3 regions of the Halomonas sp. SL1 genome follow, and region 2 is predicted to be linked to each of the others. Evidence: riboswitches for the same ligand, from Rfam matches in the RefSeq annotation. Region 2 holds a riboswitch; each other region holds the start of a gene.
What was found. Region 2 has a riboswitch for thiamine pyrophosphate ahead of tenA (thiaminase II). Riboswitches for the same ligand answer to the same signal wherever they lie in the genome.

Region 1 (5,146 bases), on a different contig from region 2:
AGCACATGGCCGACCTGCTGAACCGCGGCTTCGCCCGCGCCGCCCTGGCCGACGGCCACGGCTGGCTGGCCCGCACCGAGATCGCCGACGAGCGCCTGATGCCGCTGCCGGGCCGCACGCTGCCGCCGGCCGGTCAGATGCTGGCGAGCCGCGACAGCGCCGCGCCGGCACCGGCACCGGCCGCGACGGTATCCGCCCGGGCGCCCGAGCCGGCCTCGACGCCGGCGGCCAGCGAGCCGAGCCGCGCCGCCGCGCCGGGGCCGGTGGTGCAGGAGGTCGCCGCCCCCTCGCCGGACGAGGCGATCGTGGCCTCGGCGCCGAGCGCCGACGCGGCCGTCGGCGGTGCGGCGGAGGCGGATCCGCTGACCGCGCTGATCGACCGCGACGAGCGGACCGGCGGCTGGGGCGTGCAGGTCGGCGCCTTCAGCGACGCCGATCACGCTCGTCGCCTGGCCGACCGCGCCGCGGCCCGACTGGCCGCGGAGCTGGATGACGCCCGGGTCGACGTGCCCTGGGTGGCGCAAGCCGGCGTCTACCGGGCGCGGTTGGTCGATCTGGGCGAGCGCCAGGCCCGCAGCGCCTGCCAGCGTCTCCAGTCCCAGGGCATGGACTGCATGGTGGTCCAGGCCTCGCTCTGACCCTCGGTTCCGGCCCCTCTCACCGCCCCGACGGTCAGGCCGTCGGGGCGGTGTCGTTTCCCCTCCCTCGACGCGCGCACGGAGGCGCTGCATGGCTCCCTCTCTGAAAGGCATCCTGTTCATGTGCGGCGGCGTGCTGTGTCTGGCCCTGGGCGATGCCCTCACCAAGTGGCTGGGCGCGGTGCATTCGCCGCTGCAGATCATCTTCTTCCGCACCCTGGTGTCGCTGCCGCTGATCGTGCTGATCGCGCGCTTCAATGGCGGCCTGCGCACCCTCGGCACGCGGCGTCCGGGCGTGCACCTGCTGCGCGGCCTGATCTTCACCGCCACCATGATCACCTTCATGTGGGGGCTGGTGCTGCTGCCGCTGGCCACCGCCACGGCGATCGCCTTCGCCGCGCCGCTGTTCGTGACGCTGCTGTCGGTGCCCTTGCTCGGCGAGCGGGTCGACCGTCCGACCTGGCTGGCCACGCTGCTCGGCTTCGTCGGGGTGCTGGTGGTGGTGCGGCCCGGGGCGGCCGGTTTCCAGCCCGCCATGCTGGTGGTGGTCGCCGCGGCGCTGTTCTATGCCCTGACCATGATCACCGCGCGCCGCTACGGCGAAGGGGAGCACCTCTGGGCCATGGTCTTCTACACCACCCTGGTGCCCTGCCTGGCCGCCTCCCTGACCCTGCCCTGGGTCTGGCAGGCCCCGGCGCCGCTGCACTGGCTGGGCTTCCTGGGCGCTGGCGTGCTCGGCGTCGGCGCCATGGTGGGCCTGACCCAGGCCTTCCGCTACGCCCCGGCGGCCATTGCCGCGCCCTTCGACTACACGGCACTGCTGTGGGCGACCCTGCTGGGCTGGGGCTTCTGGGGCGAGATGCCCGACCCCTGGGTGTTCGCCGGCGGCAGCCTGATCATCGCCAGCGGCCTGGCCATCGCCTATCAGGAGCGGCGCGTCGCGCTGAACCGGCGGCCTTCCCTGTGACGCAGGTCGCGTCGGCGACCCGGCGGCCCCGCGCTCTTTCGCGCGGGGCCGCCTGCGTTCGGGGCTGGCCGTTCAGGCGTCAGCGGTGGAACGGCGGGAAGGCGCGGGCGGCGGCCTCCGGGTCCGGGGTGCCGCAGATCGCCGAGACCACCGCCAGGCCGCCGGCACCGGCGCGGCGCACCGCCTCGACGTGCTCGACCTTGAGCCCGCCGATCGCCACCGTGGGCAGCGGGCTGGCGGCGGCCAGCGCCGCCAGGCCGTCGACGCCCAGCGGCGCGGCATGGTCCTGCTTGGTGGCCGTGGCGAACACCGGGCCGAGGCCCAGGTAGTCGAGGCGCCCGGCGTCCAGCCGTGCCAGCTGTTCGTGGGTCTGCACCGAGAGGCCGAGGATGGCGTCCGGGCCCAGCGCGGCACGGGCATCGGCGACCTCGCCGTCGTCCTGGCCGATGTGCAGGCCGTCGGCCCGACTGGCCAGCGCGACCTCGAGGCGGTCGTTGATGATCAACGGCACGCCGCTGCCGGCCAGGGCAGCCTTCAGGCGCCGGGCCAGCGGGATCATCTCGGCGTCGGCGGCGTGCTTGTCGCGCAGCTGGACGACGCTGACGCCGCCGCGCACCGCGGCCCGTACGGTCTGCTCCACGCCGAGGGCGGCGCACAGCTCGGGGTCGGTGACCAGGTAGAGGGACAGATCAAGGCGCATCGGTGAGCTCCAGGTGGATACGGTCGGCCAGCGGCGTAGCGAGGGTGTCGGGATCGAGGGCATAGAGGGCGTCGAGGAAGGCCACGGCGAAGCTGCCGGGGCCGGCGGCGGTCTCGGCGGCGATCTCCCCGGCCGCGGCGTAGGCGGTCAGCGCCGCTACGGTGGCCTCGAACGGATCCTCGGCGCCGGCCAGGAAGGCGCCGACCACGCCGGTCAGGGCGCAGCCCATGGTGGTGACGCGAGGCATCAGCGCATGGCCGCCGCAGACCCGCGTCAGGCGTCGGCCGTCGGTGACCAGGTCGACCTCGCCGGTGACCGCCACCACGGTGGCATGCTCGCGGGCCAGCGCCACGGCGGCGCGCTCGGCGCTGTCGGCGCTGTCGGTGCTGTCCACGCCGCGCCCGCCGCCGCCCTGTCGGGCCAGCGCCAGGATCTCCGAGGCGTTGCCGCGGATCGCGGTCGGCCCCAGCGCCAGCAGCCGGGCGCCGGCCTGGCGACGAAAGCGGGTGGCGCCCACCGCCACCGGGTCGAGCACCCAGGGCGTGTCGGCGTCATTGGCGGCGCGGGCGGCGTCGTCCATGGCGTCGAGCCAGTGGGGCGAGAGGGTGCCGATGTTCAGCGTCAGGGCGGTGGCCAGGCCGGCGAACTCGGCGGCCTCCTCGCGGGCGTGGACCATGGCGGGCGAGGCGCCCAGCGCCAGCAGCGCGTTGGCCATGAAGTTCATCGCCACGTGGTTGGTGATGTTGTGAACCAGCGGGGTGGTGCGGCGCACGCGCGCCAGATGCGGCGCGGGATCGAGGGAATGCATCGGGCCTCCTGGCGACGGGAGGCGCGGCCACCGAGGGAGCCGGCACGACTCCCTCCGCCGGCATTATCCGGGTCAGGTAGTGAGGGTGCCTCTCAGCCGCGGCGGATCATCGCCCCGGCGCCCCTGTCGTCGGGCCTCACTATCGCCCTTCGTCCGATGCATGTAAAGCCGGCGGGCGTCGCCTCAGGCGGCCAGCTGGAGCACGGCCAGGGTCAGCAGGCTGGCCTGGGAGACGCTCTGGAGATCGGCGCTCATGCCGTTGCCTTCCTCCTCGGGTTCGAGGCGCATCGCCGCGTTCAGGGGGCGAAGCAGCAAGGCGGCGCCGGCGGCCAGGGCGACCAACGCCAGCGGCAGGCTACCCACGCCCCAGGGGCTGATCAGCCATTCGACGACGAGCAGCAGCACGCCGCCCAGGGCCAGCCACAGGGGGCGGCGCAGGGCGGCGTCGAGAGAGGTCGGGGGCATGGCGTGCATGTCGATGTCTCCTTTCCGGTTGTCGTTGGGCGATTCAGCCCACCACCGTAACGGCGTTGGCTTAAAGTCGGCTTACACCAACGCTAAGGGAGCGACATGACGATGCCGTGTCAGGCGCGGGGCAGCCGCACGCTCACGCGCAGCCCGCCGCCGGGGGCGTCGCCCAGCGTCAGGCGGCCGCCGTGGCGCTGTACCAGACGGTCGACGATGGACAGTCCGAGGCCGGCCCCGGCTCCCGCACCGCCGCGGTGGAAGCGCGCCAGCGCCTGCTGGCGGCCGTCCTCGGGGATGCCGGGACCGCTGTCGTCCACCCGCAGCACCAGCACTCGCTCTTCCGCCGTCAGTGCCACGTCGATGCGGCTGCCGGCGGGGGAGTGACGGATGGCGTTGCCGACCAGGTTCTTGATCAGGGTGGTGACGGCGCCGGGCTCGGTGGTCAGCGCCCAGTCTGCCGCCTCGTCGGCCTCCAAGTGCAGGCTCTGGTCGTGGTCGGTGGCCAGCGGCATCAGCTCGGCCAGCGACTCGCGCACCTCGTGCAGCAGGTCGATGCGCTGATCCGGGGCGCCTTCCTGCTCCGGGTCCAGGCGTGCCAGGGTCAGCAGCTGGCCGACCAGCCGGGTGGCGCGGGCCAGGCCGTCGCGCAACAGGGTCAGCGCCTCGCGCCGATCCGCCGGATCCTCGGTGGCCAGGGCGTTCTGGGCGTGCAGGTCGAGCACCGTCAGCGGGGTGCGCAGCTCGTGGGCGGCATCGGCGATGAAGCGCTTCTCGCGGGCCCGCAGGGTGCGGATCCGCGCCAGCAGGCCGTTGAGGGCGCCGACGATGGTGGCCAGCTCGCGGGGCAGTGGGTCGTCGGGCAGTGGGTTCAGGCGCTGGGGGTCGCGGGCTTCGATCTGGGCGGCCAGCCGTGACAGCGGCCGCAGCCCCCAGCCGATCGCCCACCACAGCAGCACCGCCAGTGCCGGCAGGCCCACGAGGTCCGGTACCAGGGTGCGCAGGGCGATGCCCCGGACCAGCTCGCCGCGCACGTCGCCGCGCTCGCCGACCAGCACCCGCAGGTCGTCGCCGCCGAGGACGAAGACGCGCCACTCGCGTCCGTCCAGGGTCGCGTCGCCGTAGCCGGCACGACGCTCGGTGAACGGCGCGGTCGGCGCGCCGGCGGAGCGCAGCAGCAGCCGCTCGTCGCGCCAGACCTGGAAGGCCACCTCGCCCTCGTAGCGGTGGCCGCCGTCGGTGCCCGGCGTGTTGCGGCGCAGGGCGTCGTCGAGGCTCGCCAGCAGCGCCTCGCGCCGGGCCTCGGGCAGCGGCGTGCGCACCAGGCCTTCCAGCAGCCGGGCCTGCTGGGCCAGGCGGGCGTCGAACAGCGCCGCCACTTCGCGGGCGGCGTCGCGATAGCTGGTCACGCCGATCGCCAGCATGCACAGCGCGACCACCAGCAGCGCGATGCCCAGGGTGCGGCGGCGGATGGAGCTCATGGGATCCTGTTCCCGGGTGCCTCGTCCGCCGGGGCCTTGTCCATGATGTAGCCGATGCCGCGCAGGGTGCGGATCAACTCCGGGGCC
Region 2 (14,938 bases):
GCCGCCGAGCTGCTTGGTCAGCTCGGCGGCGTAGTCCTCGAGCTCGGCCTGGGGCATCACCCGGTTGACCAGGCCGATGCGCAGGGCCTCGCTGGCGTCGATCTTGCGCCCGGTGGTGACCAGGTCCAGGGCCATGGCCGGGCCGACGCGGCGCGGCAGGCGCTGGGTGCCGCCGAAGCCCGGAATCACCCCGAGCAGCACTTCCGGCTGGCCGAACACGGCATTGTCGCTGGCCACCGCCCAGTCGCAGGCCAGCGCCAGCTCGCAGCCGCCGCCCAGACAGAAGCCGTTGACCAGCGCCACCACCGGCACCGGCAGCGCCTCGAGCCGCTTCAGGGTGGCCTGGGCCTGGCCGGCGAAGTCGCGAGCCTCGACGGCGCTCTTGTCGCGCATCTCGGTGATGTCGGCGCCGGCCACAAAGGCCTTCTCGCCGGCACCGGTGATCAGCACCGCGCGCAGGTCGCCGCGGGCCTCGAGATCGTCGAGCGCCGCCGCCAAGGCGGCGATCACCTCACTGTTCAGGGCGTTGAGCGCCTTGGGACGGTTGACGGTCAGACGGACCACGCCGCCCTCGTCCTGCACCTCGATCGCCTGCTCGCTCATGATGGCTCCTCGTCTCGTGATATCGGGAAAGACGCAACGCCCTCACCCTAGCGAACGCTTGGTAGAGCGACAATCGCGGCTTTGGTCGGGGGTCAGGCACCGTCGTAGACGTGGAAGCCGCGCCCGCTCTTGCGGCCCAGATAGCCGGCATCGACCATGCGACGCAGCAGCGGACAGGGCCGGTACTTGGGATCGCCGAAGCCCTCCTGCAGCACTTCCATGATCGCCAGGCACACGTCCAGGCCGATCAGGTCGGCCAGCGCCAGCGGGCCCATGGGATGGGCGGCGCCGAGCTGCATGGCCTGGTCCACCGCCTCCGGCGTGGCCGCGCCCTCCTGCACCAGGAAGGCCGCCTCGTTGATCATCGGCACCAGCAGACGATTGACGGCGAAACCCGGCGAATCGCCCACCCGCACCGCGGTCTTGCCCAGCGCCTCGGCCAGCGCCTCGACGCGCGCCACGGTGGCGTCGCCGGTCTGCTCGGCGCGGATCACCTCGACCAGCTTCAGCACCGGCACCGGATTGAAGAAGTGCATGCCCACCACCCGCTCGGGGCGCTCGCAGGCGCCGGCCAGCCGGGTCAGCGACAGCGAGGAGGTGTTGGAGGCCAGGATGATGTCATCGCCGAGCGCGCTGAGGTCGCGGAACAGCCGCTCCTTGAGCTCGGGATTCTCCGGCGCGGCCTCGATGATCACCTCGCAGTCGGCCAGGGTCGCAAGCTCGGTGGTGCCGCGGAGCCGCGCCAGGGCGTCGGCGCGCGCGTCCTCGCTCAGCCGCTCCTTGGCCACCAGCTTGCCGAGCCCCTTGTCGATGCCGGCCCGGGCGCGCTCGAGCGCCTCCTCGGCCACGTCGAACAGGCGGACCGTGAAGCCGGCGGTCGCCAGCACCTGGGCGATGCCCTGGCCCATGGTGCCGGCGCCCACGACGCCGATCGGTGATTGACTCATCGCTGCCTCTCCTTCGCTTGGGTGGACTCGCCCGCCGATCACGCCCGGCGGGCACTCGGATCAGCATGCACCGGTCGTGTGTCGCGGTCGAGTCACGCCCGCCTGCGCTGACATCACGCTGGCAGGCTCGCGCCCTGCGCCGGGCTCAGAGATGCCCGGGCTTCAGCGCCGCCAGGCCGCCCATGCCGGCCTCGATCGCCGCCAGCCGGGCGCGGCCCTCCGGCAGCCACTGGCGCAGGCCGAACTCCGCCGCGGCGAGCTTGGCGCGATAGAAGTCGGCGTCACCTCTGCCGTCGGCCAGCGCGGCCTCGGCGCGCAGGGCCGAACGGCCCAGCTGCCAGGCACACAGCACATGGGCGGCCAGGGAAAGAAACGGCGTGGCACAGGCCTGAACGGCGTCCGCGCCGCGCTCGGGATCGGCGCCCCGGGCAAGCACCAGGCCCATGGCGGTGCGCAGATCGGCCACGCCGCCGGCCAGGCTCTCGCCCAGCGGGCGCAGCTCGGGGCTGACGGCGAGCGCCTCGGCGGTGGCATCGACCTCGTCGGCCAGCCGGCTCAGCGCCGCGCCGCCGTCGCGGGCCAGCTTGCGGCCGGCCAGGTCCAGCGCCTGGATGCCGTTGGTGCCCTCGTAGATGGGCGCGATGCGCGCGTCGCGCAACAGCTGGGCGGCGCCGGTCTCCTCGATGTAGCCCATGCCGCCGTGGACCTGCAGGCCCAGCGAGGCGATCTCCACCGCCTGATCGGTGGAGAACGCCTTGACCACCGGGATCAGCACCTCGACCCGGGCCTGGGCGGCCTGGCGCTCGGCCTCATCCAGGGCGTGGCGGGCCCGGTCCATCTGCGCCGCGCAGGTCAGCGCCAGGGCGCGCAGCGCATCGGTGCGGGCGCGCATCGACAGCAGCATGCGCCTGACGTCCAGATGCTCGGCGATGACGCAGGGCGCGCCGTCGCGGCGGCCCTGCACCCGCTCCAGGGCGTAGCTGCGCGCCTGCTGGCAGGCGCGTTCGGCGACGCCGATGCCCTGGATGCCGACCTTGTGGCGGGCCTCGTTCATCATGGTGAACATGTGGTTGAGCCCGCGGCCGAGCTCGCCGACCAGATAGCCAATAGCCCCCTCAGCCTCGCCTCTTTCCTCGCCCCGCCCCTCGCCGAAGCTCAGCGAGCAGGTCGGCGAGCCGTGGATGCCGAGCTTGTGCTCGAGCCCGATGCAGGTCACATCGTTGCGCTCGCCGAGGCTGCCGTCGTCCTCCACCAGATACTTGGGCACCAGGAACAGCGAGATGCCCCGGTTGCCCTCGGGAGCGTCCGGGGTGCGCGCCAGCACCAGGTGCAGGATGTTCTCGGCGGCCTCGTGCTCGCCCCAGGTGATGTAGATCTTCTGGCCCCTGAGGCGGTAACGACCGGACGCGTCGTCATCAGGCACGGCCAGGGTGCGCACCTGGGAGAGATCGGAGCCGGCCTGGGGCTCGGTGAGGTTCATGGTGCCGGTCCAGCGGCCTTCCACCAGCGGCGGCAGGTAGCGCGCCTGCTGCGCCTCGCTGCCGTGGCGGGCCAGCGCCTCGATGGCGCCGGCGGTGAGCATCGGGCACAGGCCCAGCGCCATGTTGGCGCCGTGCAGCATCTCCTGCACCGCGCTGGCCACGGTCTCCGGCAGGCCCTGGCCGCCGTGGGCGGCGGAGACGCCGATGCCGTTCCAGCCGCCTTCGGCGTAGGCCCGGTAGGCCTCGGCGAAGCCCTCGGGCAGCGTGACGCCGCCGTCCTCGCGGCGCCGGCAGCCCTGGCGGTCGCCGACGGCGTTGAGCGGTGCCCACACCTCGCCGGCCAGCCGGCCGGCCTCCTCCAGCACGGCATCGGCCAGCTCGGGGCCGATCTCCTCGAAGCCGGGCAGAGAGAGCGAGCCGTGCTCGAGCAGTTCCTCGAGCACGAAGCGGGCATCGCGAAGCGGCGGCGTATAGGGCGTCATCGGGGCACCTCGAAAACAGGACGTTCCGGCGAGCCTAGATTCACGACGGCTGATGAACCATTAGCCGTAGGTCGCCCCTCGATCCTGGCCGGCGCCTTCGGCGGCCCCATCATCGGCGCTCTCGACGGCAGCCTCGGCCGGCGCCGCATCGTCGTAGTAGACGATATGCGGCTCGTCCGGCGGCGGCGGGCCGACCAGCGGCTCGGCCACCTCGACGTCCGGCACCGCCTCGGACAGATCCTCGACGTGCTCGTGCTCCAGCGCGCCCTGCACCCACTCCTCGGTGACCGCCAGCTCGGCGGCGCTGAGCGGCGTGGCGGGCGAGAACGGCGCCACCGGCACCGGCGCCGGGCGCACGCTGCGCCGCCAGGCGAAGAAAGCCACCAGCCCGACGCCCAGCGCGCCCAGCGACCAGAACAGCCCGCCGTCACCCACCAGCGTCATCACCGGGCCGATCGCCGAGGGGCTCAGCGTCGCGCCGATGGCGTTGATCAGCAGCAGGCCCTGGCTCATGCGCACCAGCGCGCCCGCCGGGGCGCGGTCGGCGGCGTGCCCCACCGCCACCGGATACAGCGAGAACACCCCGCCGCCGAGCAGGAACAGCAGCGCGGCGAGTCCCCAGGGCGGCAGCGGCAACAGCAGGATGCCGGCGCAGATCAGCGCGCAGAAGCCGCCGAGCCCGATCAGCACCAGCTGGCGGTCGTGGCGGTCCGACCAGCGCCCCACCGGGTACTGCAGACACATGGCGCCGAGCACCACCAGCGCCATCAGCTGGCCGACGCGATCGCCGCCGACGCCGCTGCGCTGCAGGTACAGCGGCAGCAGGGTATAGACCGCCGCCACCGCGATGCCGGAGCCGAAGCTGCCCATCACGCCGGTGGGCGTCAGGGTGATCAGGCGCAGCGGCGACAGCGGCTCGGCCTTCTCCAGCAGCGGCGTGACCCGCGGGATGATCGCCATGGGCAGCACCGACAGCGAGGCCAGCAGGCCGATCAGCATGAAGGGCTCGGCGGGCGCCATGCCGCGGGTCAGGCCGAACAGCAGCTGGCCGATCGCCCCGGCGGCGAACACCACGATCATGTACATCGCCAGCAGGCGCCCGCGCACCCGGTCGTCGCCGGCGGTCAAGAGCCAGCTCTCGATCACCAGGAAAACGCCCACCGTGGCCCAGCCGGCGATCAGACGCAGGGCGAACCAGGCCACGGGGTCGGCGGACATGCCCTGCAGCAGCACCGACACCGCCAGCAGCGAGGCGAAGCTGCCGTAGGCGCGGATATGGCCGATCGCCAGCAGCAGGCGGTCGTTGACCATCGCCCCCAAGCCCAGGCCGATGAAGTAGGCCGAGGACACCCAGCCAATCACCAGCGACGAGGCCCCGGCGGCGTCCAGCCGCAGGGTGGTGAGCGTGGTCAGAAAGCCGTTGCCGATGCCCAGGATGAAGAGTCCGAGCAGCGGCCCCAGGGCCATGAGCAACAGCTGGCGTGACATGTGCGAAGGCCTCCGACGAGCCGCGAGAAAAGGCCACCGCCGGGGACGGCGGTGGCGGGAATTCGCGCACGAATATACGCCCGGTCACGGGTGCCGCCAATCCTCCCTGGCAGGCTTTTTCGCGACACTTCGATGACGATAACAGCGTGTTATCGAACGAAGCGACCTCACGCCTTCTGCAGCAATACGACGTCGCCGGCCGGGAAGCTCACCGTCAGCTGCCAGCGCTCGGCGAGCCAGCGAAAGCTCGCCTCATCGAAGAAGCAGACGTGGGTCGGATCAAGGATGTAGTGCCAGCCGGCGAACGCCTCCACGCTTGGCGGCACCCGCTTGGTCATCAGCCCCAGCCAGCCGCCGGGCGCCAGCAGACCGAGCAGGCGCTCGAGCTCGGCGCCGGGCGCGAACAGATGCTCGACCACCTCGGTGGAGGTGATGAAATCGTAGGTGCGCTCGAGCGCCGCCGCGTCCGGCGCGTAGAAGGCGTCATAGATCGCCATCGGGTGGCCGGCCTCCTCGAACATCACCGACAGCGTCGGCCCCGGGCCGGCGCCGAAGTCGAGCCCGCGGGCGCCGGGCGAGAGCTTCGCCGCCAGCGGCTCGAACAGCCGCGACAGGAAGCGACGATAGCCGGGATCGTCGGGGGAGTTCTCGTGCTGGTCGTAGACCGCCTTCTCCTCCGCCGGCCCGAGGCGCTGATGGGCCGGCACGAACACCAGCGCACAGCGCCGGCAGCGGCGATAGTCGCGTCGCGCATCGCGATGGTAGGGCGCGTGGTCGGTGGATGCGCATAGCGGACAGGTCGGCATCATCGTATTCTCTGTGGCAGGACTCACTTTCAGGAGGCATGCATGCTGTCAGGTCTGGACCACCTGGTCATCACCGTGACCGATATTTCCCGCGCCGTGGACTTCTACACCCGGGTACTGGGGCTGGACGTCCGCTATCGCGATCAGGAGCGCGTGGACCTGATGCTCGGCGACATGGCCCTGCGCCTACACTGGACCGCCACCGATATCCAGCCACGGGCCGCCACGCCCACCCCGGGCAGCCTCGACCTGTGCCTGCGCAGCCAGCTGCCCCTCGACGAGGTCCAGCGCCATCTCGAGGCGCTCTCCATCGAGGTCGAGCTGGGCCCGGTGAGCCGCCAGGGTGCCACCGGCGAGATCGAGTCTCTCTACCTGCGCGACCCCGACGGCAACCTGCTCGAGATCAGCCGCCCCAGGCGTTGAGGGATCAGGCGACATCGCCGAGGACTTATGCCGACCTGGCTGAAGGCTTTTACCAACCTGGCTGAAGGCTCTTGCCGGCGTCGCCGATGGCATACGGTGGCATCGCCAACGCAGGCCAGTATCATGAGCGGCACGATATCCACGCTTTCAAGGACGACCGATGAACGAGCATGATCCCGCGCGCCACGACGCCGTGGTCGCCGACGACGCCCGCACCCCCGATACCACCATGGCCATGGTCGTCTACGCCCTCTACCTGGCCAGTTTCGTGGTGGGCTTCACCGGCATCATCGGCGTGGTGATCGCCTACGTATACCGCGGCAAGGGCCCGGCCTGGCTCGACGAGCACTACCGCTACCAGATCCGCACCTTCTGGATCGGCCTCGTCTATGCCGCCCTGGCCTCGCTGCTGACCCTGGTCGTGATCGGCTTCCCGCTGCTGATCGCGCTGGCGGTGTGGATGATCATCCGCTGCGTCAAGGGCTTCAAGGGCCTGCAGGAGAAGCGCGCCCCCGACAACGTCGATACCTGGCTGATCTGATCCATGGCCGACACGCAACACACCCAGGGGCGCTTTCAGGCGCGGCTGATCGCCGGCCTGTGGCGCGCCCTCGCCAACTGGCGGCCGGCCTCGCTGTGGCGCCTGGCGCGCATGACCGGCCCGCTGGTGCAGCTCGGCAGCCGGCGCGAGCGCCGGGTGACCCGCATCAACCTGGCCCAGGCCTATCCCGACCGCCCCGAGGCCGAGCGCCGCCGCCTGGCGCGGCGCAGCCTGGTCCACTCCAGCGCCACCATGCTCGAGCTGGGCCTGGCCTGGATGGGCGAGCCGGACCGGGTCGAGGCCAGCATTCTCGAGGTCCACGGCCGCGAGCTGCTCGACGAGGCCCGCGCCGAGGGGCGAGGCGTCATCGTGCTGGCACCCCACTTCGGCAACTGGGAGGTGCTCAACTTCTGGCTGTCCGGGCACTTCCCCTTCACCGCCATGTACGAGCCGCCCAAGCTCGCTCCGCTGGACCCGATCATCCGCGGCGGCCGCGAGCGGCGCGGGGCCGAGCTGGTGCCGACCAATCCGCGCGGCGTGGCGGCGCTGCTCAAGGCGCTCAAGCGCGGCGAGACGGTGGGCATCCTGCCGGACCAGACGCCGAGCTGGGGCAGCGGCGTGTTCGCGCCCTTCTTCGGCCGCCAGGCCTATACCGCCACCCTGCTGCCCAAGCTGGTGGCCCGCACCGAGGCCCGGGTCGTCACCGGCGTGGCCAAGCGCGTTCGCGGCCGCGGCTTCGCGCTGCACTTCCTGGCCGCCGACGAGCGCGTCTACTCGAGCGACGAGACCACCTCGGCCGCCGGCGTGAATGCCTGCGTGGAGGCCGCCATCGCCCTGGATCCGGTCCAGTACCAGTGGGAATACAAGCGCTATCGCAAGACCCCCGAGGAACTCGAGGGCCGCGCCGACTGGAAGCGCTTCCGCGTCTACTGAGTGCCTGACCACGCCATTGGAAGTCGTTTCCAGACCGGGCTATGGCAACTGCCCGCCAAGCTGCTAGACTCGGCCCATTCGCTTGACGGGGTGCCGGTGGAACCGGCTGAGATGGCGCAGGTTCGTGCTCGACACGTTCGAGACAGAGCCCAGCGCTGGTCCCGTGGAACCTGATCCGGGTGGGTGTGGCACGCGCCGCACGTGAACCGGCGTAGGGAATCAGGCGGCGGGCCGGCGCGCCCTCCTTGTGCCCCGGCTCTCCCTCACCGCCTCCGCTACGCCCGTGCGCACCCTCCGGCATCCGCTCTCATCGGAATCGGAGGCAAGATGGGCCGTCGCTTCAGTGATCTCACCGCCGCCTGCCAGGCCGACTGGCGCGCCTACACCGAGCACGACTTCGTCCGCGCCCTGGGCGCCGGCACGCTCGAGGCGGACGCCTTCCGCCACTACCTGCAGCAGGACTACCTGTTCCTGATCCACTTCGCCCGCGCCTACGCCCTGGCCGCCTACAAGAGCCGCGACCTCGACGAGCTGTGCCAGGCCTTCGACGGCCTGAAGACCATCCTCGACGTCGAACTGGACCTGCACCGCGGCTTCTGTCGCGACTGGGGCATCACCGAAGACGACCTGGCGGCGCTGCCCGAGGCCCGCGCTACCCTGGCCTACACCCGCTTCGTGCTCGACGCCGGCAGCCGCGGCGACCTGCTCGACCTGCGCGTGGCGCTGGCCCCCTGCCTGGTGGGCTACGGCGAGATCGCCAACTGGCTCGAGGCGCAGCCGTTCACCGTGCGCGGCGACGCCAACCCCTATGACGCCTGGATCGCCATGTATCAGGGCGACGACTTCCAGCGGGCGATGCACGCCGAGATCGCCTGGCTGGACGCGCGCCTGGCCGAGGTGACGCCGGCGCGCTTCGACCAGCTGGCGCGGCTGTTCCGCGACGCTACCCGGCTGGAGATCGACTTCTGGCAGATGGGGCTGGATCGCGCGGACTGAGCTCCACCTTCCTTGACTGCCGAGCTTTTCCGGCGACAAGACCACGCGAGGCGCTGTGAACCCATCCCTGGGCGCTAACTTTTGCCCTGCGGCACTCTCGCATCCTGCTCCGTTTGCAGGACCAGTGCTGGCCATCCATGGCCAGCCCGTTCGGCGAGGATCGCCTCACCCATGGCAAAAACCCTCGCTTTGTCTTGCCCCCGGCGCTCGGCTAGCACCGCGCCAGCTCGGCCCCTGGCCCACGATAGAAAAAAAGTAGGTAGGAAGAAGAAAGGCAATGACACGGCCCGCCCAGCGGCGGGCACCACCACGCTTGACGGGGTGCCGTTGAAGACGGCTGAGATCATGCGGCGCGAGGCGCCGGAGCATGGATCCCGTTGAACCTGAACTGGCTAGGACCAGCGTAGGGATCAAGCGACACGCGGCGGCGCCTCGGCGTCGGCCGCCCCTGTCCTCCCCGACGGTCCTCCCTGACGAACCACTCAAGCCAAGGGAGCACGACCATGAGCAAGACCATCCATTTCCTCAACGAGAACGCCCGCGTCGACGCCGCCGCCGTGGCCCCGCTGGCCGGCTCGCGCAAGGTCTTCGTCGAAGGCTCGCGACCCGATATCCGCGTGCCCTTCCGCGAGATCGGCCTGTCACCAACCCGCACCTCCGGCGCAGATGAAGAAAACCCGCCGCTGCTGGTCTACGACACCTCCGGCCCCTACACCGACCCCGAGGCCGACATCGACCTGCGCCGCGGCCTGCCCGAGCTGCGCCGCGACTGGATCGAGGCCCGCGACGACACCGAGTTCCTCGACGGCCCGACCTCGGAGTACGGCCGCCGCCGCGCCAACGACCCCATGCTGGCCCCACTGCGCTTCGAGCTGACCCGCATGCCCCGCCGGGCCAAGGAAGGGAAGAACGTCACCCAGCTGCACTATGCGCGCCAGGGCATCGTCACCCCCGAGATGGAATTCATCGCCATTCGGGAAAACCAGAAGCGCCAGACGATGGGCACCGAAGAGGTCGAGCGCATCCTCGGCCACCAGCACCCGGGCGAGGCCTTCGGCGCCCGCCTGCCCGAGGAGATCACCCCCGAGTTCGTGCGCGACGAGGTGGCCGCCGGCCGCGCCATCATCCCCAACAACATCAACCACCCGGAATCCGAGCCGATGATCATCGGCCGCAACTTCCTGGTGAAGATCAACGGCAACCTCGGCAACTCGGCGGTCACCTCGTCCATCGAGGACGAGGTCGACAAGATGACCTGGGGTATCCGCTGGGGCGCCGACACCATCATGGACCTGTCCACCGGGCAGAACATCCACGAGACCCGCGAGTGGATCATCCGCAACGCCCCGGTGCCGATCGGCACCGTGCCCATCTATCAGGCGCTGGAGAAGGTCAACGGCGTGGCCGAGGACCTGACCTGGGAGGTGTTCCGCGACACCCTGATCGAGCAGGCCGAACAGGGCGTCGACTACTTCACCATCCACGCCGGCGTGCTGCTGCGCTACGTGCCGCTCACCGCTAGACGCACCACCGGCATCGTCTCCCGCGGCGGCTCGATCATGGCCAAGTGGTGCCTCTACCACCACCGCGAAAGCTTCCTCTACGAGCACTTCGAGGAGATCTGCGAGATCTGCAAGCGCTACGACATCGCCTTCTCGCTGGGCGACGGCCTGCGCCCGGGCTCGGTGGCCGACGCCAACGACGAGGCCCAGTTCGCCGAGCTCGAGACCCTGGGCGAGCTGACCCGCATCGCCTGGGAGCACGACGTCCAGGTGATGATCGAGGGCCCCGGTCACGTGCCGATGCACCTGATCAAGGAGAACATGGACAAACAGCTCCGCGAGTGCGACGAGGCGCCCTTCTACACCCTCGGGCCGCTGACCACCGACATCGCGCCGGGCTACGACCACATCACCTCCGGCATCGGCGCGGCGATGATCGGCTGGTACGGCTGCGCCATGCTCTGCTACGTGACCCCCAAGGAGCACCTGGGCCTGCCCAACAAGGACGACGTCAAGACCGGCATCATCACCTACAAGATCGCCGCGCATGCTGCTGATCTCGCGAAGGGTCACCCGGCCGCCCAGCGCCGTGACAATGCCCTGTCGAAGGCACGCTTCGAGTTCCGCTGGGAGGACCAGTTCAACCTCGGCCTCGACCCGGACACCGCCCGCGAGTACCACGACGAGACCCTGCCCAAGGACTCGGCCAAGGTGGCCCACTTCTGCTCCATGTGCGGGCCCAAGTTCTGCTCGATGAAGATCAGCCAGGAGGTTCGCGACTACGCGGCCGACAACGGCCTCGAAGGCGACCGCGCCGTGGTGGAGCGCGGCATGGCCGAACAGGCCGAGAAGTTCCGCGACCAGGGCGCCGAGCTGTACAAGGAGGTCTGACCTCCCGCCTTGATGCAGAACGCCGCGCCGGCTGCATGCCGGCGCGGCGTTTTTCATGCGGCCAAACGGGTTCAGTTTGCCGCGGGCACGGGAGCAACGACCTCGTTGTCTTCCGTCGAGTCACGCCCGCCCGGCGCGAAGCGCAGCAGCCGCAGGGCGTTGAGCGTGACCAGCACGGTGGCGCCGGTATCGGCCAGGATCGCCAGCCACAGCCCGGTGATGCCGAGCACGGTGGTCACCAGGAACAGCCCCTTGAGCCCCAGGGCGATGGCGATGTTCTGGCGGATGTTGGCCATGGTCGCCCGCGCCAGCCGGATCAGCGCCGCCGCGTCGCCCACCCGGTTGCGCAGCAGCGCGCCGTCGGCGGTCTCCAGCGCCACGTCGGTCCCCGAGCCCATGGCCACGCCCACCTGGGCGCTGGCCAGGGCCGGGGCGTCGTTGATGCCGTCACCGATCATCATCGTCCGCTCATGGCCGGCCAGCTCACGGATCGCCTCGACCTTGCCCTCCGGCATAAGCCCGGCGCGACGCTCGATGCCGAGGCGCCCGGCGATGGCCGCGGCGGTGCGATCGTTGTCGCCGGTCAGCATCACCGAGCGCACGCCCAGCGCCGACAGCGCCTGCACGCCGGCCTCGGCATCGGGCCGCGGCTCGTCGCGCAGGGCGATGGCCCCCAGCGCCACGCCGTCCTCGACCGCCACGATCACCGTCTTGCCCTCGGCCTCGAGTTCCTCGATTCGCGCGGCCAGCGCCTCGGCCAGCGTGCCGCGATCGGCCACGTGGCGCGGCGCGCCGACGAAGGCCCGGCGACCCTCGATCAGCGCCTCGACGCCCTGCCCGGGCACCGCCCGGGCCTCGCTGACCCTTGAGGCCGCGACCTGCTGCGCCTCCGCATGGGCGACCACCGCCTGCGCCAGCGGATGGCTGGCGTCGCGCTCCAGGCCCGCGGCCAGGGCGATCACGTCCTGCGCGGCCACGGCGTCGCTTGCCGGCACCACATCGGTCACCCGCGGCCGGCCCTCGGTCAGGGTGCCGGTCTTGTCGAAGGCGACCGCCTCGGTGCGGGCGGCGGCTTCGATCACCGCACCGCCCTTGAGCAACAGCCCGTGCCGGGCGCCGCTGGAGAGCGACGAGGCGATCGATGCCGGCACCGAGATCACCAGCGCGCAGGGGCAACCGATCAGCAGCAGCGCCAGGGCGCGATAGGTCCACTCGCCCCATTCGCCGCCCAACGCCAGCGGCGGCACCACGGCCACCAGCACCGCCAGGCCGACCACCGCCGGCATGTAGACGCGGCTGAAGCGGTCGATGAAGCGCTCGGTGGGCGCCCGCGCCTCCTGGGCTTCCTCCACCAGCCGGATGATGCGTGCGATGGTGTTGTCCTCGGGCGGCCGGGCCACGCGCAGCCGCAGCACGCCGTCATGGTTGATCGAGCCGGCGAACACCTCGTCGCCCTCGCCCCGGTCCCGCGGCACCGACTCGCCGGTCACCGGCGACTCATCGATCGACGAGCGGCCCTCGAGGATGGTGGCGTCGGCGGGGATGCGGTCGCCGGGGCGCACCACCACCACCTGGCCGACCGCCAGATGTGCCGCATCCACCGTGCGCGTCTCGCCGGGGGCGACTTCCAGGCGTGCCTCGCGAGGCACCAGATCGGCCAGCGCGCGGATGCCCGAGCGGGCCCGGTCCGCGGCCACGCCCTCGAGGATCTCGCCGATAGCGAACAGCAGCACCACCATGGCCGCCTCCTCGGCGGCGCCGATGATCAGCGCACCGCCGGCGGCCAGGGTCATCAGCATCTCGATGGTGAACGGCATGCCGACCCGCGCCGCACTCACCGCACGGCGAGCGACCGGCGCCAGTCCGATCAGGCAGGCCGCCAGGAAGGCCCAGTGGGCCACCTCCGTTCCGACGGTGAAGCGCAGCAGCGTGGCCACGCCGAGCGCCACCCCGGTGGCCAGCACCAGCCGCCCCTTGGCGGTGGCATGCCAGCGCCGGGGCGAGGCGTCATCACCCCGACGGAAATGATCGGCATGATCGCGCCCGGCACAGCAGCCGGCGCCCGAAGGCGCCTCGGCATCGTCCTGCGCCGACTGGCGCCGAACGCCATAGCCCAACCGCTCGACCAGCGACGCCACGTCCTCGGGCGCCGTGCGGCCGGTATCCAGATCGAGGGCCAGCGAGCCCTGCATGACCGAGACCTTCACGTCAGCCACGCCATCCAGACGCTCCAGCGCGCCGCGGATCTTGCCGGCGCAGCTCGGACAGTCCATGCCTTCCACGCGCCACTGGTGTCGCTGGAGTGCACCCTTTTCAGCTTCCTGCGCGGCGTCTTGCGCCATCCTGACCTCCTCGGGGCTCGTCATCGAAACATGGCATCAGCCTAGAGCCTCTAGCCGCTATAGACTCAAGCGGTGATGACGCCGGGCACGACACCGCCAGCATGGACAGCTGGCACGCGGCCTGCATGCTTAAGGAAACCCCCAACGAGAGGCGATCGCCATGCCGGCACCCTCCCTTTCGACGCCACTTGGCGCCGAGGCCTTCCATGAGCGCGCCCATCGCCACCTGACGATGCTCTACGGCCCCCGCGCCGACGAGGTGCTGCGCCGGCTGTTCACCCTGCTGGCGCATCAGGCCCCCATGACGCCCCCGGATGGTGAGGCACCGCCCGCCCGTCCGCTGTGGAGTGAACGCGACCAGTGGCTGATCGCCTACGGCGACAGCCTGGTCGACGGCGAGCAGCCACCGCTCGACGTCCTCGACGACTTCGTCGCCGGCCGCCTCGGAGAGACCTTCAGCGGCGTGCACCTGCTGCCCTTCTTCCCCTGGAGCAGCGACGATGGCTTCTCGGTCATCCACTACCGCGAGGTCGATCCCAAACTCGGCGACTGGCCCCAGGTCCGCCGCCTTTCCCGTCGCTTCGATCTGGGGGTCGACCTGGTGCTCAACCACGTCTCACGGGAATCGCTGTGGTTCGCCGACTATCTCGGCGGCAACCAGCCCGGCCGCGACTACTTCATCGAGATGGATCCCGAGACCGACCTCTCGGCGGTGGTGCGGCCACGCAGCTCGCCGCTGCTGGTCAAGGTGCCGACCCGCCGCGGGCCCCGTCACCTGTGGGCGACCTTCTCCGAGGATCAGATCGACCTGAACTTCGCCAACCCCGACGTGCTGCTGGAGTTCGTCGGTATCCTGCTGTTCTACCTCTGCCAGGGCGCGCGAGTGATCCGCCTGGATGCCATCGCCTACCTGTGGAAGAAGGTCGGCACCTCCTGCATCCACCTGCCCGAGACCCACGAGGTCGTGCGGCTGCTGCGCGCCATCGCCGATCACGTGGCGCCGGGCACGCTGATCCTCACTGAGACCAACGTGCCGCACCGCGAGAACATCAGCTACTTCGGCCTGGATCGGCTGGAGCAGGACGGCACGCCGCCGGACGAGGCCCACCTGGTCTATCAGTTCCCGCTGCCGCCGCTGCTGCTGCACACCTTTACCAGTGGCGAGGCCGGCACCCTGGCGGCCTGGCTGCGCAGCCTGCCCGCACTGCCCCCGGGCTGCAGCTTCCTCAACTTTACCGCCAGCCACGACGGCATCGGCGTACGCCCGCTGGAGGGCTGGCTGCCCCACCACGAGGTCGAGGCGCTGCTCGAGCTGATGCACCGCTTCGGCGGCTTCGTCAGCATGCGCACCAAGGACGATGGCGAGGACTCGCCCTACGAGATCAACATCACCTGGTTCGACGCCATGAAGGGCACGAGACGCGGCGCGGACCCCTGGCAGATGCCGCGTTTCCTGTGCAGCCAGCAGCTGATGCTCGGCCTCAAGGGCATCCCGGCGCTGTA
Region 3 (5,146 bases), on a different contig from region 2:
CAGCAGATCGGCGATCAGGAACAGTCGCAGCACCGAGAGCCCCTGCAGGGCGATCGCCACCACCGGCACCATCAGCGCCACGGTGACCCACCGCGCCGCCCTGAGCGACAGGCCGCGACGGCCGCTGCCGGCCACCACCAGCGAGGCGATGCCGTTCTGCAGGGTATCGACGCTGGAGGCCACCAGGGTCACCGCCAGCACCAGCGCCGGCAGCGCCAGCCAGCCCGGCGCCTCGGCGAGCAGCGCGAAGAACGGGATCGGCGGCTCGCCCAGCGACACGCCCGCCATGGCGGCCAGCATGCCGAGGCCGCCGACCACCGCCACCACCAGCACGGTGATGCCGCCGCCCAGCCAGGCGCCGCGCCCCAGCGCCCGGTCGTCCCGGGCCGCCCACACCCGCTGCCAGTAGCCCTGATGGAAGAGGTTGGCCGCGGTCACCGCGATCACCAGCGTCAGCGCCACGGACAGGGCATCCGCGGCGGGGATCGACGGCAGCGCGGCCTCGGCCGGCAGCTCGGGCAACCGGGCCAGCGCCACGCCGCCCACCACCCCCAGCAGGGCCAGCAGCAGCCAGGCCTGCCAGCGGTCGGTGGCCAGGCTCGCACGCAGCCCGCCCAGCGCGGTGTAGAGCAGGGTCGCCACCGCCACGCCGACCACCACCAGCGCCACCGGGACGTCCGACAGCAGCCCGGTGATGGCGCCGATGGCGGTCAGCTCGGCGGCCAGGAAGCAGCCCATGTACAGCACCGAGACCAGCGCCACCCAGCGGCGGATGCCGGCGCCGAAACAGGCCTCGGCGTACTCGCCGATGCTGCGCCCCTCCGGCAGGCGACGGCGGATGGCCGGGCCGAAGGCGCCGAGCACGATGAACGGCAGCGCCGAGCCGATGGCATAGCCGGCCAGACCCAGCGGGCCGACGAAGGCGCCGATCTCGGGCGGCGCGAAGAGGATCCAGGCCCCCATGCCGGAGGCCAGGAAGGAGAGCCCCAGGGTCGGGGCCGACTGGGAGTTGCGGGCGGTAACGTAGTCGTCGAGCGGGCCGTCGGCCCGGCGGGCACGCAGGCCCAGAACGGTGAAACACAAAAGCGCCGCGCCAAGCACGGCTGACGTCAGATAAGGCATGTCGCACTTCCTCCGCCGGTGTGAACCGGATCAGGTTCCAGGGTCAGCGACGCACGCTCTCTCAGCCCCGCCGATGCCGGCGAGACTCCCCTGGCGACAGTGAATGGATTGTAGTGGCGATCCTCAAGACAGGGCCAAAATGGCCGATATCCGGATTGCCACGCCAGCATGACACATCCTTCCCGCCATTCGAACAACCAGCCCGGACCCCGCCATGCCGTTTACCGAAGCCAAGGAACACGCCCCCGGTTGCCTGCACCGGATCTTCGCCGAGCCCTACGCCGCCTTCGACAACGGCGTCCCCGAGCGCCAGCTGCACCTGCGCATCGCCCTCCAGGCGCTGCTGGAGGCGCCGATGCGCGAAGGGCGACTGACGCTCAGGGTGATCCACGGCTGGGAGAACGGCGGCTGCGCCCCCGAAGACCTGCGACATGGCGACCATGCGCTGGGCAAGACGGCCGACCTGCGTGCGATCGCCGAGCGCTACCAGCAGGCGCTGGACCGTCTCGCCCCGCTGCCGGGCGAGGCCGACAGCCTGCTCGCCGAGCCGCTGGCCAGTGCCATCGCCGGCGCCGAGGCCGACGGCCTCGAGGTCGACTCAGAGACTCGAGACAACCCGGCCCGCTGGCCGGCGTTTCCCCGCGGCCTGTCGCTGTATACCTTCTTCAAGGTCTATCACCGCCTGACCTACGGCGAGGACGAGGCCTACCGCTCGATCCGCTGCAATACGCCCGAGGGCAGCCGCGAGATCCACGAATTCCATCTGGAGGAAGGCGAATTCGCCATCGTTCGCCCCGCCGCCGACGAACCCGGCGAGTGCGTGCTGGTGCTGCACGTGGGCCAACTGGAACCGCTGAGCGAGCTGCTGGAGATGGCCCATATCCGCCCCTAGGCGATACCGGAGCGGGGCCTCAGGAGGAGGCAGAAGCTTCCATGGAAGGGGCCAGGATCGCCTGAGACGTCATTGATCTTTAGCGCTTCGGAGGCGACCAGCGGCCCCCTACTCACCGCTGCCGTTCAAGGCAACAGCAGCTTCGCGGTGAGGTTGAGGGTGTCCGAGGCGCTCACCCCCTCGTCGTAGAAGTTGTGCTCATAGCTGGCCGTGAACTGCACCGGATACTCCTGAATCCTCACCAGCTTGTTGAGCGCAACGCCCAGGGGCAGGCTCACCCAATCATGCTGCTCCCAGTCATAGGTGATCGACATGTCGGAGGCCCCCGCCGACCAACCATTCCCGAGGCTGTAGTTCACGATCGGCTGCACGATCGAGATATTCACGTCGCGGTAGTCGTCGTCTCCCGCCACCGTGAACACGTTCTGGTTGAACAGCCCCCATATCCCCCAGGGTTGGCTGGCCACGAAGCCCACGGCGGGACCGAGGCCCCATTTCTCGGCGCTCAGGCCGTCTTCCCCGGTCGGCAACAGCGCTACCGCACCCACGCCGAATCGCCCCCATGACCGGTCGAAGGTCACCAGGTCGAAGAGTGTCATGTCGGACCAGCCGCTCGAGTCATTCGGCGAGTCGGTCACGTAAGGCGCGGTGAGCCGGAAGATGTTGCTGGAGTCGCCCAGCGAGAACGGAATGGCGGCGCGGAACTGCATGCGGTTTCCGTCCTCGTCGTCGAGGTTGTGGTACCGGTACGTGTAGAAGTCCTGCAGCTGGAAGGCCATGACGGAGGCCGTCGGATCATTGGCTTCCGAGCCCAGGCCATCTTGCTGAGCGCTGGCTATCCCCGGGGAAAACATGGCAAAGAAGGTGGCGATCATCAGTGCATTTCGTGCAAGCATCCGTGGCTCCCTGGTCTCCGGTTTTCTTTCCCCATGCCCGGATAGGCATGCCCACAGCAGGCAGGCACGTTTCATGTCCGCAGACGTGGCACCCGTGATGCCCCACGGATGGCTCGCTGGCGCACCTGCAGAGCCAAAGCCGAAGGAAACTCGCGAGGGGGGAAATCTCCCTCGGCCCCAGCAACGCTTACTGCCGCGAGACCCTGATGCGCACGGGGTCGGCCGCCTCGCCGGCGAAGGGATCAACGTGCTCCGTACTGGTGAACAGCAGCTCACCGTCGTGAACGATCCGTGCCCGCAGTCCGTAAGTCATGCGCTCGTCGATGGCCTGAGGATCATAGACCAGCCGGAACGGATAAGGGGGCTGGGCGCCCTCGACGGTGTAGGTGTAATCGGTGAGCACGGTGGCGGGCGCATCCGCGCGCGACTGATCCTCGAGCGTCACGATGACCTCGGCTCCCGGGGGCAGCGCCATGCGCTCGCGATACCACACCTCGCCGCTGATGACCCGCATCAGGGAGTTGTCCGGCTGCTGCATCGACGACTCCCCCGCCCTCTGTGGCTGACTGCATGCCGCCAGCAACAGGACGAGAGTGCCAATCATCCAGGGACCGGTCACTGCCGCGATTCCGTTTTTCGATCTCATTGATGACTCCTTCATGTACCAGGGCAGAGAGAAGACTCGTCACCGCTGGCCGCGTCACCCCGGATAGGCCCGTGGCGCCAAGGCGGGTTCATTCCCGTCGACACTCCATCAAGTTAGCAAGGTTTCCACGTACCGCCAGAGCAAGCGGGAGGCCTGACATGACCCGGGTCATGGAATCCCCCGGGCGCCGAACGCCGTACCGTCTACCGGGCAAGCCGCCCCAACCACGACGGCCCCGCCTCTCCCGAGGCGGGGCCGTCGATGATCGCCGAGCGGGATGGGATCAGCTCAGCGAGATGGTGCTGTTGATGCCGCCGGAGACGTTTTCCGGCTCGAACCAGCGGGCGGTGACGGTCTTGGTCTGGGTCCAGAAGCCGATCGCCTGCTTGCCGTTGGGTCCCAGGTCGCCGAGCTTGGAGGCCCGCGAGCCGGTGAAGCTGAAGTAGGCCACCGGCACCGGAATCGGCACGTTGATGCCCACCTGGCCGACGTCGATCTCGGTCTCGAAGCGGCGAGCCACCCAGCCGGAGTTGGTGAAGATCGAGGTGCCGTTGCCGTTGGGATTGGCGTTGATGAACTCGATCGCCTCGTCGAGCGTCTCGGCGCTCACCACGCACAGCACCGGGCCGAAGATCTCCTCGCGGTAGATGGTCATCTCGGCGGTCACGTCGGCGAACAGGGTCGGGCCGACGAAGTTGCCCTCCGGATAGCCCTCGACCTCACGGCCACGACCGTCGACCAGCAGCCGGGCGCCCTCCTGCTCGCCGGCGGCGATCAGGTCCTCCACCCGCGCCTTGGCGGCCGGCGACACCAGCGGGCCGAGGTCGGCGTCACGCTGGGTGCCGGGGCCGACCTTCATGTGGCGGGCGCCCTCGACCAGCTCGTCCAGCCAGTCGCGAGCCTCGCCCACCAGCACCACCACCGAGTTGGCCATGCAGCGCTGGCCGGCGGCGCCGAAGGCCGAGCCCAGCAGGTTGTTGATGGCCTGGCTGCGGTTGGCGTCGGGCATCACCACACAGTGGTTCTTGGCCCCCATCATCGCCTGGGCGCGCTTGCCGGCCTCGGCGGCGCGGCGATAGAGCTGGGTGCCGACGTGGGTCGAGCCGATGAACGACACCGCCTTGATGTCCGGATGATCGCAGAGGCGATTGGCCACGTCCGGGCCGCCGTGGACCACGTTGAGCACGCCGGCCGGCACGCCGGCCTCGTGGGCCAGCTCGACCAGCCGCATGGTCGAGCTCGGATCCTGCTCGGAGGGCTTGAGCACGAAGGTGTTTCCGGTGGCGATGGCCAGCGGGAACATGAAGCACGGCAGCATGATCGGGAAGTTGAAGGCGGTGATCCCGGCGCCCACGCCCAGCGGCTGATTGAGGGTGTAGACGTCGACCTCGGTGGCGGCGTTCTCGGCCAGCTCGCCGAGCTGCAGCGAGGTGATCGAGCAGGCGTGCTCCACCACCTCGAGGCCACGACCCACCTCGCCGGCGGCGTCCGGCAGGGTCTTGCCGTGCTCCTCGGTGATCAGCGCGGCCAGCTCCTCGGTGTGCTCGCGGATCAGCGCCTGCAGCTTCAGCATGATGCGCTGACGCTTGG

Region 1: linked by a shared signal. The riboswitch ahead of thiM (hydroxyethylthiazole kinase) and the one ahead of tenA (thiaminase II) in region 2 are both predicted to bind thiamine pyrophosphate.
Region 3: linked by a shared signal. The riboswitch ahead of C9J49_RS08925 (sodium:solute symporter) and the one ahead of tenA (thiaminase II) in region 2 are both predicted to bind thiamine pyrophosphate.

Annotation. Positions count from the first base shown of each region.
Region 1 is NZ_PYUQ02000031.1:35,657-40,802, reverse strand. Features, by position in the region: gene C9J49_RS16530 (serine hydrolase) at 1-638, shown strand, start outside; gene C9J49_RS16525 (DMT family transporter) at 730-1,605, shown strand; gene thiE (thiamine phosphate synthase) at 1,685-2,305, opposite strand; gene thiM (hydroxyethylthiazole kinase) at 2,295-3,113, opposite strand; TPP riboswitch at 3,146-3,248, opposite strand; gene C9J49_RS16510 (hypothetical protein) at 3,297-3,587, opposite strand; gene C9J49_RS16505 (ATP-binding protein) at 3,698-5,059, opposite strand; gene C9J49_RS16500 (response regulator transcription factor) at 5,056-5,146, opposite strand, start outside.
Region 2 is NZ_PYUQ02000008.1:120,568-135,505, forward strand. Features, by position in the region: gene C9J49_RS03230 (enoyl-CoA hydratase-related protein) at 1-603, opposite strand, end outside; gene C9J49_RS03235 (3-hydroxybutyryl-CoA dehydrogenase) at 696-1,550, opposite strand; gene C9J49_RS03240 (acyl-CoA dehydrogenase) at 1,696-3,513, opposite strand; gene C9J49_RS03245 (MFS transporter) at 3,574-5,001, opposite strand; gene C9J49_RS03250 (class I SAM-dependent methyltransferase) at 5,169-5,810, opposite strand; gene C9J49_RS03255 (VOC family protein) at 5,850-6,230, shown strand; gene C9J49_RS03260 (DUF4870 domain-containing protein) at 6,391-6,771, shown strand; gene C9J49_RS03265 (lysophospholipid acyltransferase family protein) at 6,775-7,704, shown strand; TPP riboswitch at 7,781-7,940, shown strand; gene tenA (thiaminase II) at 8,032-8,700, shown strand; TPP riboswitch at 9,008-9,127, shown strand; gene thiC (phosphomethylpyrimidine synthase ThiC) at 9,204-11,093, shown strand; gene C9J49_RS03280 (heavy metal translocating P-type ATPase) at 11,165-13,435, opposite strand; gene C9J49_RS03285 (sugar phosphorylase) at 13,596-14,938, shown strand, end outside.
Region 3 is NZ_PYUQ02000014.1:68,810-73,955, forward strand. Features, by position in the region: gene C9J49_RS08925 (sodium:solute symporter) at 1-1,122, opposite strand, end outside; TPP riboswitch at 1,112-1,224, opposite strand; gene C9J49_RS08930 (hypothetical protein) at 1,337-2,014, shown strand; gene C9J49_RS08935 (hypothetical protein) at 2,140-2,889, opposite strand; gene C9J49_RS08940 (YbaY family lipoprotein) at 3,098-3,448, opposite strand; gene C9J49_RS08945 (CoA-acylating methylmalonate-semialdehyde dehydrogenase) at 3,840-5,146, opposite strand, start outside.